One region of the Planococcus faecalis genome, then DNA from elsewhere that is predicted to be linked to it. Evidence: riboswitches for the same ligand, from Rfam matches in the RefSeq annotation. Region 1 holds a riboswitch; each other region holds the start of a gene.
What was found. Region 1 has a riboswitch for thiamine pyrophosphate ahead of tenA (thiaminase II). Riboswitches for the same ligand answer to the same signal wherever they lie in the genome.
Positions count from the first base shown of each region.

Region 1 (3,184 bases):
TTTTAAATACGGAAATTCTGTTTGTGTAACCACACAAGTGGGTTGTAACATTGGCTGCAGTTTCTGTGCCAGCGGACTATTGAAAAAGAGCCGCGATTTAAACGCGGGCGAAATCGTTGAGCAAATTATGCAAGTGCAAGCGCATTTTGACACGCAGCAAAAAGAAGAACGTGTGAGTCACATCGTCGTAATGGGTATCGGTGAACCATTTGATAACTATACGAATTTGATGGGCTTCCTAAACATCGTTAATTCTCAAAAAGGTTTGGCTATCGGAGCTCGACACATCACCGTTTCAACAAGCGGTATCGTGCCAAAAATTTACGATTATGCAGATGAAGGCTTACAAGTAAACCTAGCAATTTCAATTCATGCACCGACTAATGAGTTGCGTACGCGTATTATGAAAATCAATAAAGCATATCCAATCGAGAAATTGATGGCTGCGATCGATTATTACCTAGAGAAATCCAACCGTCGCATCACGTTTGAGTATATTTTATTGCGTGACGTCAATGACCATGTAGAAGAAGCGCATCAATTAGCGAAATTGCTAGAAGATAAGCGTCACTTGTCATACGTGAACTTGATCCCGTACAATTCAGTTGATGAGCACGATCAATATCAACAAAGTACACCGGAAGCCATTAGTGCTTTCTACGACGCATTGAAGAAAAAAGGCATCAACTGTGGCGTACGTCACGAGCAAGGCGCCGATATCGATGCAGCTTGTGGACAGTTACGAAGCAAGCAAATCAAAAAAGAGAAAAAAGAAGTAACCGTTTAATAAGCAAAAACGTTCCTGATTTTCAGGAACGTTTTTTTATGCTGAAAACAAACTATTTTAAACAATGGTCTTTCAAAAAATACTTTTTTAGTAAATGAAACTTTCTGAACAATAAGAACGTATGAATCTTAGTAGCACGAGTAATTCATCCAATCGATTATTTTTAATCAAAAGTTTATAAATAATGGGTTAAGAAAGGAGGTGGGGGATTGAAGAAAGTTCTGTGTACAGTAATTTTGCTTGGAGCAGTCACCTTAGCTAGTTGTAGCGGCCTTTCAACACACGAAGATGATGAAGTAGCCGCTATTGTAAATAATCATGAAATTACAATAGGGGATTTACGATTTTTATATCCTGACGATAGCGCATTAGATTACTTGGATTCAGCAATAGCTGTAGAGTTGATCAAACAAGAGGTACAGGAAATGAACCTTGATATTTCTCCACATCTTACAGGAAAAACAACCTCAGAAGAATTTGAAAAACTTCCTCCAGTGAATACAAAAGATGAAGGTGGAAAGCAAGTGCGTGCGTATGCTATCGCTCAAGCTGAAAAACTAGATATGTCACCCGAAGAATTCCAAAAGCAATATGGTAAAAAAATTAATGAACAAAATGCTTATATCAATACGTATCTTGAGGAGAAACTAGGGGGAGGAAACGTTAATGATCTAACATGGATGGAGGAATTTGGGGAAGACTATAATAGGTTAGTAGAAAAATTAGTAGAGAAAAATAAAAATGACATTGACGTGTTTATTAATTAATGTTTTTGGAGAACACCATTTAGAAGTACACGTAGTTCTATACCAAACCAGCAAAAAGAATTGTATAAAGACTATAGAATTAGTAGAATCTATGATATAGTGATGTCGAAAACATAAATAAAAACACCACTAGGGGAGCCGGATATCGGCTGAGATGAGCATAAGCTCGGACCCTTTGAACCTGATCTGGATCATACCAGCGGAGGGAAGTGGCGGAACGTCTGCTATTTTCTTATCGACTGCATACGCCGCTTCCCTTTATTGGGAGCGGCGTTTTTATTTTGTGCAAGAAAATTGACCGTGCCTGTCAGAGCTAGGCACGGAAACTAGATACAGAAAAGGAGATAGGAAAATGACATTTTGTACAGAAGTGAGAAAAGAATGTAACAGTTTATGGCAAGCAAGTTTTGATCATCCGTTTGTAAAGGGAATTGAAGATGGGACATTACCAGTCGAGATATTCCGTTTTTATGTCATGCAAGACGCTTATTACTTATCCCATTTTGCTAAAATTCAGGCACTCGGTGCGTCTAAAGCGAAGGATATGGAAACGACGCAACGCTTTGCAATTCATGCGACACATACCAGTATAGCCGAGCTATCGTTACATGAATCATTTATGAAAATGTTAAGTGTTACGGAAAAAGACTGGTCCCAATTCGAACCTTCACCTACAGCATATGCGTACGTATCTCATATGTACCGCGCATCTGCAGGGGAATTGGCAGATGTATTAGCAGCCATATTGCCTTGTTACTGGTTGTATTACGAAATTGGTGAGCGATTGAAACATGCAAAACCGGATCATCCGATTTATGACCGGTGGATTGAGACTTACGGGTCCGAAGAATTTGGTGAACTGGTCAACGAACAAATTGAACGGATGAATCAGTTGTCAGAAGACTTGCCAGAAGCACGCCGTAAAGAATTAAAAGACCATTTCCGCAAAAGTAGTTATTATGAATTGAACTTTTGGGATCAAGCCTGGAGACAAGAATCCTGGTCTATAGAGCCAACTAAAAAAGTAGGTGTTTAACATGTTTCAACAAATAAAACAAAAAAATCCGTTGGTTCATTGCATCACAAACCACGTAGTATCGAATTTTCAAGCGAATGGTCTATTGGCAATAGGCGCTTCTCCAATCATGGGAGAAGCGCCTGAAGAAGTAGAGGAACTCGCTGGATTAGCACAGGCAGTGTCATTAAACATTGGAACTTTACACGCGGAGTCGCTGAAAAGTATGCTAATCGCTGGAAAAAAGGCAAACCAATTGGGCATCCCGGTTGTTTTAGATCCTGTTGGAGCAGGAGCAAGTAACTTCCGAATCCATGCTGTTCGAGAAATTTTAGAGACAGTTGACGTCAGCGTTCTTCGCTGCAATGCAGGAGAGCTCGCAGCTGTAGTGGGTAAAGAGTGGCAGTTTAAAGGTGTTGATGCCGGAGAGGGGCTTCTAGACGTTAAAGAGCTTGCTATGTCTACTGCGAAACAGTTGGGCTTGATTGTAGCGGTCACGGGCAAAATAGATTGTGTGACAGACGGAGACTGTGTTGATGAAATTCCTTTTGGAAGTCCGATTATGGCTTCGATTACAGGAACAGGCTGCTTACTGAGTAGCGTTGTCGCTGCAGG
Region 1 is NZ_CP019401.1:3,131,291-3,134,474, reverse strand. Features, by position in the region: gene rlmN (dual-specificity RNA methyltransferase RlmN) at 1-787, shown strand, start outside; gene AJGP001_RS15560 (hypothetical protein) at 997-1,554, shown strand; TPP riboswitch at 1,676-1,779, shown strand; gene tenA (thiaminase II) at 1,907-2,590, shown strand; gene thiM (hydroxyethylthiazole kinase) at 2,592-3,184, shown strand, end outside.

Region 2 (3,184 bases), 1.3 Mb from region 1:
TCCGGGTCCATGATTAGCGCACAAGCAGTTGCAACTCGTTGTTTTGTACCACCTGACAACGACTGAATGACGGTTTTTCTTAGATAGGTCAGGTCCGTCAATTCTAAAACCGCGGTAATGCGAATGTCCATGTCTTCAAAAGGTGTATGCAAGTTTTCTAATGTAAACGCCAGTTCTTCTTCAACGGTAGGCATGCAAAACTGTGAATCAGGATCTTGAAAAACTGTTGCAACGCGGTGATTGATTTCTCCAGGGGCATAATCACTAGCTGGTTTTCCAAATAGGCGAATTTCACCGTCAATTGAGCCATCGCAGTTGTCAGGATACAAGCGATTTAGTATATACAAAAGCGTGCTTTTACCGCAACCACTGGGCCCAGAAATGACTAGCTTTTCGCCTCGACAAACCGAGAATGAAAGATTTTCTAAGGTTTTTTTAGAGTCTTCAGGAAAGTGAAACGACACTCTATTTAAAGAGAAAATCTCTTCAGGCATTGATATCACCTTTTTTCGTTCGAGCAATGGCGTAACCGCGGAGTGATCCGGTCGCAAGTAAAGCGTCTCCGATATACTTTCCACCAATACCCGCAATTATTGCCCCACTAAGAACGCGAATCGTAAACATTAACGCGACGAATGATGGATCCAGTGCTGCATAACCAGAAATGAAGTAGCCGTAAACAAAGCTGAAAACAGCTGATCCGATTCCTGCAAGCATAAGCACCAAAATAGTGAAATGCTTATAACCGGTTAATGCAAATGCCGCTTCAGCACCGAGCCCTTGAATAACACCAGATAAAATGAGACGCGGGCCGACAGCATTGCCAATTAGGACTTCAATTGCCGCAGCCATCGTTTCAGAAAGAAAGGCAGCACCCGGCTTGCGGATAATATACATGCAGATTATTGATACAATAAACCAAATACCGAACATCCATTCATAAGCAAGTGGTCCAATTATAGCTGCCCAAATATTCGCTGCGTGAACAAACAATAAATAGACGATGCCGAAAACGACCGCAAATAACGACATCAATACCACTTCTTTTAATTTCCACGACTTCAACATATTATGCACCTCCATGAGACGAACTATTGATGCTCATGGATATGGTCATGACCAAATGGCGATGTTTATCAGAGCGGGCATTGGTGAATGCTTCTTCATAAAAATCGAATACCTCATGAATATCGCCATGAATACCACTTGCGTAATGCATGGAATCGTTGAAAACGCCTTGATGTTTAGCGCGCTCGACTTCACGGTAAATTACTGTCATGTAATCTGGATTGTTCATCGGGTATAGCGCAAATTGTGAAGATACGTATTGTTGTGTATTGTCGGTATTTACTAGCACATCGTCTTTTTCTAAATAGACATCACCTGACGAATCACCAGGACAACCAATTGAAAAAGTGCCGGACAGTGCGACATGTTCGCCTGTCTTTGCCGTATGCAAGGCTAGAACTTTAGCGACATTAAAGACGTGAACTTGCTTGCCTCGTATTACTGTAGAGACGTCGTCCGTATGCATCCAAACGTTCGATGTGTCGGTATCGTTTAACGCCCTTTTAATTACTTTGATAAAATCGCCAGTCATCGGATGCAGTGAAAAGCGAAATCCGACGATGGGGTTTGTGCCGCATTGCAGTGAGTCCATGAATAATTCCTCCTTAAAAATGTGCACAAAAAAGACCGCATCCGTGAAGATGCAGCCATAGTCTACAAATAATTAATAAAAGAAATTATTTCAGAAATGCGCCGCACTTCCTCACGCAGGTATTATCCTGATCGAGTTTTGAGGGATCGAAGCTTGCGCTTGCATCTCAGCCAAAGTGGGCACCCCTAGTGCAGAAAACGGTATGCGGTTTTTGTGTTCGGGTTGTTCCCGATGAGTTTAGTGTAGAGGAAGTGACTGAGGAAGTAAAGAGGGGATTTGGAGACAGTAGAAGTGGCGAGAGGGGTTGAGAAAGAGAGACAGGTGAAAGTCGCTCCGATCGCTTTGGGCATGGCTCTCGCACTAAGTCAGAAAAGAACACCTGTCTCAGTGCTTCGCCGAGCCCGTGACCGCGCCTCGCTTGGTGAGTTGACAGTAGGGGAGAAGTAAAGTTAGTTTTTTGTGATTTCTCATGAGCTTATAGTTTGTAATAGCTTGCGAAAATCCTTCAAAGCTTTTACGAATGTTTTTTGCAAATGAAATATCGGGCAACATCATACGTAGCTTTTCGATAGGATAGTATTAGTAAAAATGAAAATCACAAGATTACTTTGCTTAATACTTGTATAAAATGGAAGAACTGCACTGTGAAATGGAATTGGAATAAGACAAGCATCATTCTTCTATATTCTCATGAAAAGCTTATGAAGATGGACCTCCCCAAAGTGGAGTTGGCCTCGTATTGGTTTAAAGAATGGACAGCTGAATTAAACGGGAAATAGCCAGCAAAGACTGGTGTTTGAATGTAACTTAAGTGCAGTTAAGTTACATTCAAATTGGTCAGGAAGTAACGAGTTGGAACTTTTAAAAAGGAGTTTAGTAGCTTGAGAGAATTTTTGCATGAGCAATCAAATCGATTACAAGACAAGAATAGTAGCTTTACACTAGTGCCAAACAAAGAGAATGAGCTAGAGCATCAATTAAGCTGCTTTTTTAATATCTGAATGTAACTTAATGTGAATTATGTTACATTCACTTTCTTTTCTATGGCTCTTCAATAAGTCGCCGGTAGCCAATGTTTTTTCAGTTCGTCAAACGTTCCTTCACCCTAAAAAATGATATACTTTAAAAAAAGAAATAAATAATTTTATTTTAAAGTTAGGGGTGAAACTAATGAGTGGTATTATGCCGAAAAAAAGAGCGTCTGAACACGGACTGAAGCCCGGAAAAAAAGCAAAAAGACGGGTACGTGTTTCGCAGCAACGACAATTGAGCATCCCCAAAGATTTTTACCTGGCTCTTGGACTCACCGATGAAGCCGTCATGGAATTTACGGGGACAGAGATCATCATCCGGCCTGCCACATTCGAAGAAGTCGATTTCTCTGCAGATATTTTACAAGACTTAATCGCTCAAGGTCTTTCTGGGCAAGAGTTGTTGCAAGAATTCAAGAAAATCAAAGCCCGCATTCCAAAAGCCCTGCAAGCATTGGAACAGGAAACGATGGCTCAGCCTGTCATCCAAGGA
Region 2 is NZ_CP019401.1:1,824,510-1,827,693, reverse strand. Features, by position in the region: gene AJGP001_RS09095 (ABC transporter ATP-binding protein) at 1-494, opposite strand, end outside; gene AJGP001_RS09090 (ECF transporter S component) at 487-1,068, opposite strand; gene AJGP001_RS09085 (YkoF family thiamine/hydroxymethylpyrimidine-binding protein) at 1,070-1,660, opposite strand; TPP riboswitch at 1,752-1,857, opposite strand; gene AJGP001_RS09080 (hypothetical protein) at 2,831-3,184, shown strand, end outside.
Region 2: another riboswitch for thiamine pyrophosphate. It lies ahead of AJGP001_RS09085 (YkoF family thiamine/hydroxymethylpyrimidine-binding protein); the one in region 1 lies ahead of tenA (thiaminase II).

Region 3 (3,184 bases), 1.3 Mb from region 1:
GTTCATTGGAATTGCTGTTAAACACGGCACAGACGAAATGTTAGTAACAACCGCATCTCTTTTCTTGAGCGGCGTTATCTTAACCGGTATTTTGCTCATAAAAAAAAGAACGGCACCTACTCAATAAATCTGCGAGAGACTCGATTAGAGCGAGCTTGTCTGCAGATTTTTTGCATTCACATTCAACTAACATAAAAAAGAGATTCGGCTATTCCACCGAATCTCTTTTTTATGTTAGCTGTTTAGTTTAGTCAATAAAATCGGTTCACCTTTTGTTACCAATACAGTATGTTCGATTTGCGCGACCAATGATTGATCCGGTGTTATAAATGTCCAGCCATCACCTGACTCGATAATGTGCTCGGCTTTTTGAGAGATAAAGGGCTCTACTGCAAGTACCATGCCTTCTTTTAAAATCGTCGTCTCCCAAGCATCGTAATAATTTAAAATATGTTGGGGCGCTTCGTGAAGTGATTTACCAATGCCATGTCCAGTCAAGTTTTTGATGACGAACAATCCTTGCTCTTTCGCTTCACGTTCAACAGCCTTACCAATTTGGTTGAGTTTTGCACCGGCTTTGACTTTCGTCATCGCGCGGTCAAATGCCGAAGCGGCTGCTTCACAGATTTTTTCTTTTTCAGCATGTCCTTCGCCTACGACAAATGAAATTCCTGTATCAGAGAAGAATCCTTCATATGACCCCGAAACATCGATATTCACAATATCTCCATCTTGGATGACACGGCTACCTGGAATACCATGAGCCACTTCTTCGTTGACGCTGATACATGTATATCCAGGAAAATCATATTCTGATTTTGGACCGGAAACGCCACCCAGCTCCTCAAATAATTGACCGCCCAGTTCGTCGATTTCTTTTGTCGTGACTCCAGCTTTTGTGGCAGCTTTCATCGCTTCCCGAATTTCAGCCACCATTTGGCCAGCTTTTTTTAACATTTCAATCTCTTTTTCATTAGTTGCTATCATCAATGACCCTTCTTTCAAGCTTTTCTATTCAAGAATTATACCACAAAATTAAAAGGGATTCTCTTCTACAGGTCTAACTAGTCCTGAATCCAAAGATTGAAAAGAAGGCTGTCAAAAGACAGCCTTCTACCATTTCAAGCTTCTGCATCTACCAATTTCGGTGCAGCCGCAAAAAGTGCAGCACAGACAAAAGCAGCAAGCAAGAATACCGGTATCATGTAAGTTGCATTATAAATGACCGAATAGATGATCACATTGCCTTCAGCAAACATGCCGAAGAACAAAATACCTGTAATAACATGGACCAAGTAGCGCAACACAGAAGCGATTAGCACTCCCACTACTATAGCCGTTATCATTTTACCCGTTTGCTTAGCTTGCGCATGTTGCATATACTTTGCACGCATAATGCCTGCTACCCCAACAACTCCATACGCTAAAATATAATCCAGCAAGACCTGCATGACAACAAACCCAAACGATAATGGGGTGACAGAGATAAATCCAGAAACGATTTGCAGGAGCCCGACTAAAATCCCAGTTAGAATTCCGGCACCTGCACCTCTTCTAAAAGCAATTAAAACAATTGGAATCATTACCAAGCTGACCGAGCCGCCTTGTGGCATCCGGAAAGAAATGAAATCCAACACAAATCCAAGAGCCGCGAAAATTGCAATTTCTGTCATCAACAATACTTTTTTATTTCTCATGACTTCCTCCTTAGGTGTTGTGTACATCACCAGAAGGGTCGTGAATAAAACCATATTAAAAACGACGTCAGGACAGAGCCTGGCGTCGTTGTAAGAGCCGGTTTCCATCCACATCCCTGCGCAAGTGTTAACTTACAGGTTCAAAGGGTAAGAACAAATGTTCACTCTCAGCAAAAGCTCCCCTTGTGGTGTATACAACTATATTAACAGTCACCTGTATTGTACACAACGCTGTTCTTTTATGCAACATCGTTTTAAGATGATGTGATAGGGTAAAGATGAGAATAGTTACGATACTTGAAAGGTGGTGGAGGCAGCCGGGATATTAGGCTTGCCAAAAGGATGATTGAATTGTTAAAAGAATTGATAAAGATTCAAAGTGATACCAAAGAGGGTGCCAACAAAGCTCTTCTTTTCTGTGCCGATTGGCTAAAAACCAAAGGAGAATCCGTGAAGGTTCATGACAATAAAGGCTACTTGATGTTGACAGCTGTTAAAGGGCAAGGAGAAGAGACGATTGTCTGGAATGGTCACGTTGATGTAGTTCCGGGTCATAAAGAGCAATTTGTACCTGTTGAAGAAGGAGATCGACTTTATGGGCGAGGCGCTGCTGACATGAAAGCCGGAGTTGCAGCCATGATGCAGGCGTTTGTCGAACTCGACAGTTCCCTCGTAACTCGCGAAGTGCAGTTACATATTGTCACTGATGAAGAAATTGGCGGACGCCATACATCCAAGTGGCTCGTCGAACAAGGATTCCACGGTGATTTTGTCATTTGCGGAGAACCTACCGGATTAAAAGTCGGACTTCAATCTAAAGGGATTTTGAGAATGGATATGGTTTTTAAAGGCAAACCTGCTCATGGTAGTCGTCCATGGGAAGGAATTAACGCCATTGAATCTGCGATGAAATTCCATCTGGCCGTCGCCGATTTACCGTTCCGAAAAGAATCCACCGAATATTACGAGCAACCTTCTGTCAATCTGCCCATCATCAAAGCAGGAGAACGCTATAATGTCGTTCCTGAGGTTTGTGAAATGTCTTACGATATCCGTTTTATGCCAGGACAGCAAAAAGAAGAAATCGTTCGACAATTGGTGGACTTGGCTGAGACTTTGAACGTTACTATGGATTATAAAGCTTCGGGATCTACACCTCCTCTAACAACTACAAAAGACAATCCATTTATTCAAAGCTTGCAAAAAGCAATTACAGCTACTACACAACAACAAGCTGTTTTGTTTGGTCAGCACGGCGCAGCCGACACACGTTATTATGCAGCCGTAAACGGCGGTGAAGGTGCCATTGAATTTGGACCAAGTGGTGACGACTGGCATGGCAATGCGGAATATGTAACGATTTCAAGTGTTCACGCATACAAAAACATCTTGCTGGCACATGCGCAACTGACGTAAGAGGTTTGCATCATAGAGAACTCGGGAAAACAACAATCACTACGATTATGAATGGAGAGATTTAAATGGCA
Region 3 is NZ_CP019401.1:978,378-981,561, reverse strand. Features, by position in the region: gene AJGP001_RS04755 (TspO/MBR family protein) at 1-127, shown strand, start outside; gene map (type I methionyl aminopeptidase) at 235-987, opposite strand; gene thiT (energy-coupled thiamine transporter ThiT) at 1,122-1,697, opposite strand; TPP riboswitch at 1,794-1,891, opposite strand; gene AJGP001_RS04740 (M20 family metallopeptidase) at 2,040-3,113, shown strand; gene AJGP001_RS17470 (hypothetical protein) at 3,179-3,184, shown strand, end outside.
Region 3: another riboswitch for thiamine pyrophosphate. It lies ahead of thiT (energy-coupled thiamine transporter ThiT); the one in region 1 lies ahead of tenA (thiaminase II).

Region 4 (3,184 bases), 1.2 Mb from region 1:
CTTTAACGTCATTGCTATTCAATGTGTTGGGGATCTATCCCATTTTCCAATAGAACTTCAGCATTATCTCCATTTTCCTTACCCCAGAAACTTAATTGTTTGATAGCTGATTCAGTTACTTTATACTCGTAGACTATCATCGGCTCGTTATTAAAAATTACATGCAAAAATTTAATTTTCTTTATTTCGTAATCATCTGTATCGAAAATCTCCCAAGACTCGCCATTAAATGTATTAGTTAAGTGAGTATCTAATTGCTGAATAGCCTCGTTTGTTTGATTCTCCACTATAATCAGGCGGGTGGAGTAAAAAATGATTGAGCCTATTAAAATAAAACCTGCTGCTATTAAAATAAGGATTTTTAACGGTTTTCTCAAAAAAAGGGCTACTACACTTAGTAACGCCGTCACAACTAGAATAAAGCTTATTTCGATTATTGTGGTTGGCTGCATCTATTTCTCCTCATTCCAATTCTATTATTTAATTAAATATAACAGCTAAATTGTTTATTAGTTATAATAATTCGAAAACATAAACTCAAAAAAATTTTAGCGATCGAATGTAACTTAATCCTAATTAAGTTATATTCATTTCCTTGATTCTACTGGCTTTACGAGGAAATCATTCCGAACTAATTTCATAAGAAAAAATGATACATTCAGAATACTGTTCTGTAAGGTTTAAAACTTGAATCTCAAAAGATGTAGGTTTACATATCGCAGCTTATCGGAAAAAGAGAAGCTGCATCAAAAGCTTATCGTCGGAAATATGATGAGTTATTCTACTTGACGGTTGCAGCTTGACATAAAATTCTAAAGACTATACATTGTTGAAGACAACTTAAATATATTCACTAGGGGTGTTATTTAACTGAGATGAGTGTTTACTCAAACCCTTTGAACCTGAACTAGTTAACACTAGCGTAGGAAAGTGTAGGCTCTAATACATACTAGAAGACTGATGATGTCTTATTTTTACTATGTAGTTATCTGTATTTACGCAACTTTCCTATTAGGAAGGTTGCGTATTTTTTTGTTTTTCTATCATTTTATTATTTGAGTTTCAGCAAGATTAAAAATATAGGAGTGGATATGATGAGTAGAACAGTATTGGTAACAGGCAGTAGTAGAGGTTTAGGAGCTTCTATTGTAAAGGTATTGGCACAACAAGGATTTAAAGTAGTTATCAACTACTATAAAAGCGAAAGCGCTGCTGCTGAGCTCGTTTCTGAGATCGGTAAAGAGAATGCTATTGCAATTCGTGCAGATGTCACGAATCGTAAAGAAGTAGACGTATTGGTAAAGAAAGCGACGGAGTATTTTGGTCGAATAGATGTCGTAGTTAACAACGCATTAGTAGACTTTAAATTTGATCCAACCAAACAGAAGTCCTTTACAGAACTAACTTGGGATGATTATCAAAAACAGCTAAATGGTACGTTAAAGGCTGCATTCAATGTAGTTCAAAGTGTTATACCTCAATTTATTGAACGACAAAATGGAGGCATCATAAGTATTGGTACGAATTTATACCAGAATCCTGTCGTGCCTTACCACGAATATACAACAGCTAAGGCAGGGTTAATTGGTTTTACCCGTAATATCGCTTCCGAATTAGGACAATATGGTATAAGGGCGAATGTGGTTTCGGGTGGATTATTAAAAACGACGGATGCCAGTGCTGTTACAACGCCAGAAGTATTCGATTTCATCGCTCAATCGACGCCATTGAAAAAGGTGACGACACCTGAAGATGTAGCCAATATGGTCGCATATTTATGTTCAAAAAATGCGGATGGTATTACGGGTCAGAATTTCATAGTAGATGGCGGTTTGACAATGAATTAACAATTCAAATTGCCAAAGAAAATTTAAAAAAACGGAGATGCAAAACCGTTCATTATGATGTATTTTGAGGTGAAATAAATGGCGAAAACTAAAGGTAAACAACTTCACTTAGGTGTTTTGCTGTATGGATGTGGACATCATCAAGCTGCTTGGTTAATGCCTGACTCAAGCGTCGAGCGCATTGGTGATATTTCCTATTATCAATCCTTAGCACAGGTAGCTGAAAAAGGTTACTTTGATGCTGTGTTTTTTGCTGACAATCAATCATTTCCAGCTAACGATTCTAATGAAATGCCGGCATTTTGGTTTGATCCCATAGTCAATTTGACAGCAATTTCTCAAGTGACAAATCATGTGGGATTAGTCACAACCATTTCAAGTACTTTTTCTAATCCTTTCACAGCTTCACGACAGCTATTAAGTTTAGACCACATTACCAAAGGTCGTGTTGGTTGGAATCTTGTTACGTCAATGAGGGATTGGGAAGCACTAAATCATAGTATGGAAGAGTTACCTGCTCGTGATAAACGTTATGAGAAGGCTGATGAATTCGCTACTTTAATGAATAAGCTATTTCTATCATGGGATAGTAATGAGTTTCTTCATGATCGAGCAGAAAAACAGTTAATCAACCCTTTAAACATACAACCTGTCAATCATAAAGGTACCTATTTTAAAGTGGCAGGTCCTTCCACTACGCCAAAAAGTCCGCAAGGCAAACCAGTAGCCATGCAAGCTGGGGCCTCTAAACAAGGCATTGAGTTAGCTGCGAAATATGCGGATGCAGTCTACTCAGTGTCTTGGAATTTAAACCAAGCGAAAAAGTTCCGTGACAAATTGGCTGAACAAGCTAAAAGAAATGAAGACGGCAATCGACACATTAAAATATTCCCAGGCTTAGTAACGTATGTTGGCCGTACTCATGAAGAAGCGCTAGCCAAAAAAGCAGCATTGGATGAAAAATTACCTATTGAAACTGCTTTAAAACAATTGAGTCTCTTTATTCAACAAGATTGTTCTAGTTGGGAAATCGATAAAAAAGTACCTCAATTACCCCCGGTAGAAGAATTTACGGGTCCAGTTGGACGTTACGAAACAATACTGGAAATTATTAATGATACTCAACCTACAGTGAAAGAACTATTAGGATATCTCAATGCAGGCGGTGGTCATTTCACGCTGATTGGCACCCCAAAAGAAATCGTAGACCAGATGGCGGTCTGGCTTGAAGCGGGTATGGCAGATGGATTTAATCTCATGCCACCTACATTACCCGGTAGTTTAGAAGACTTCGTTGAACTAATTGTCCCTGAAATGCAAAAAAGAGAAATCTTCAG
Region 4 is NZ_CP019401.1:1,955,615-1,958,798, reverse strand. Features, by position in the region: gene AJGP001_RS09785 (hypothetical protein) at 15-452, opposite strand; TPP riboswitch at 846-946, shown strand; gene AJGP001_RS09780 (3-oxoacyl-ACP reductase) at 1,095-1,847, shown strand; gene AJGP001_RS09775 (LLM class flavin-dependent oxidoreductase) at 1,926-3,184, shown strand, end outside.
Region 4: another riboswitch for thiamine pyrophosphate. It lies ahead of AJGP001_RS09780 (3-oxoacyl-ACP reductase); the one in region 1 lies ahead of tenA (thiaminase II).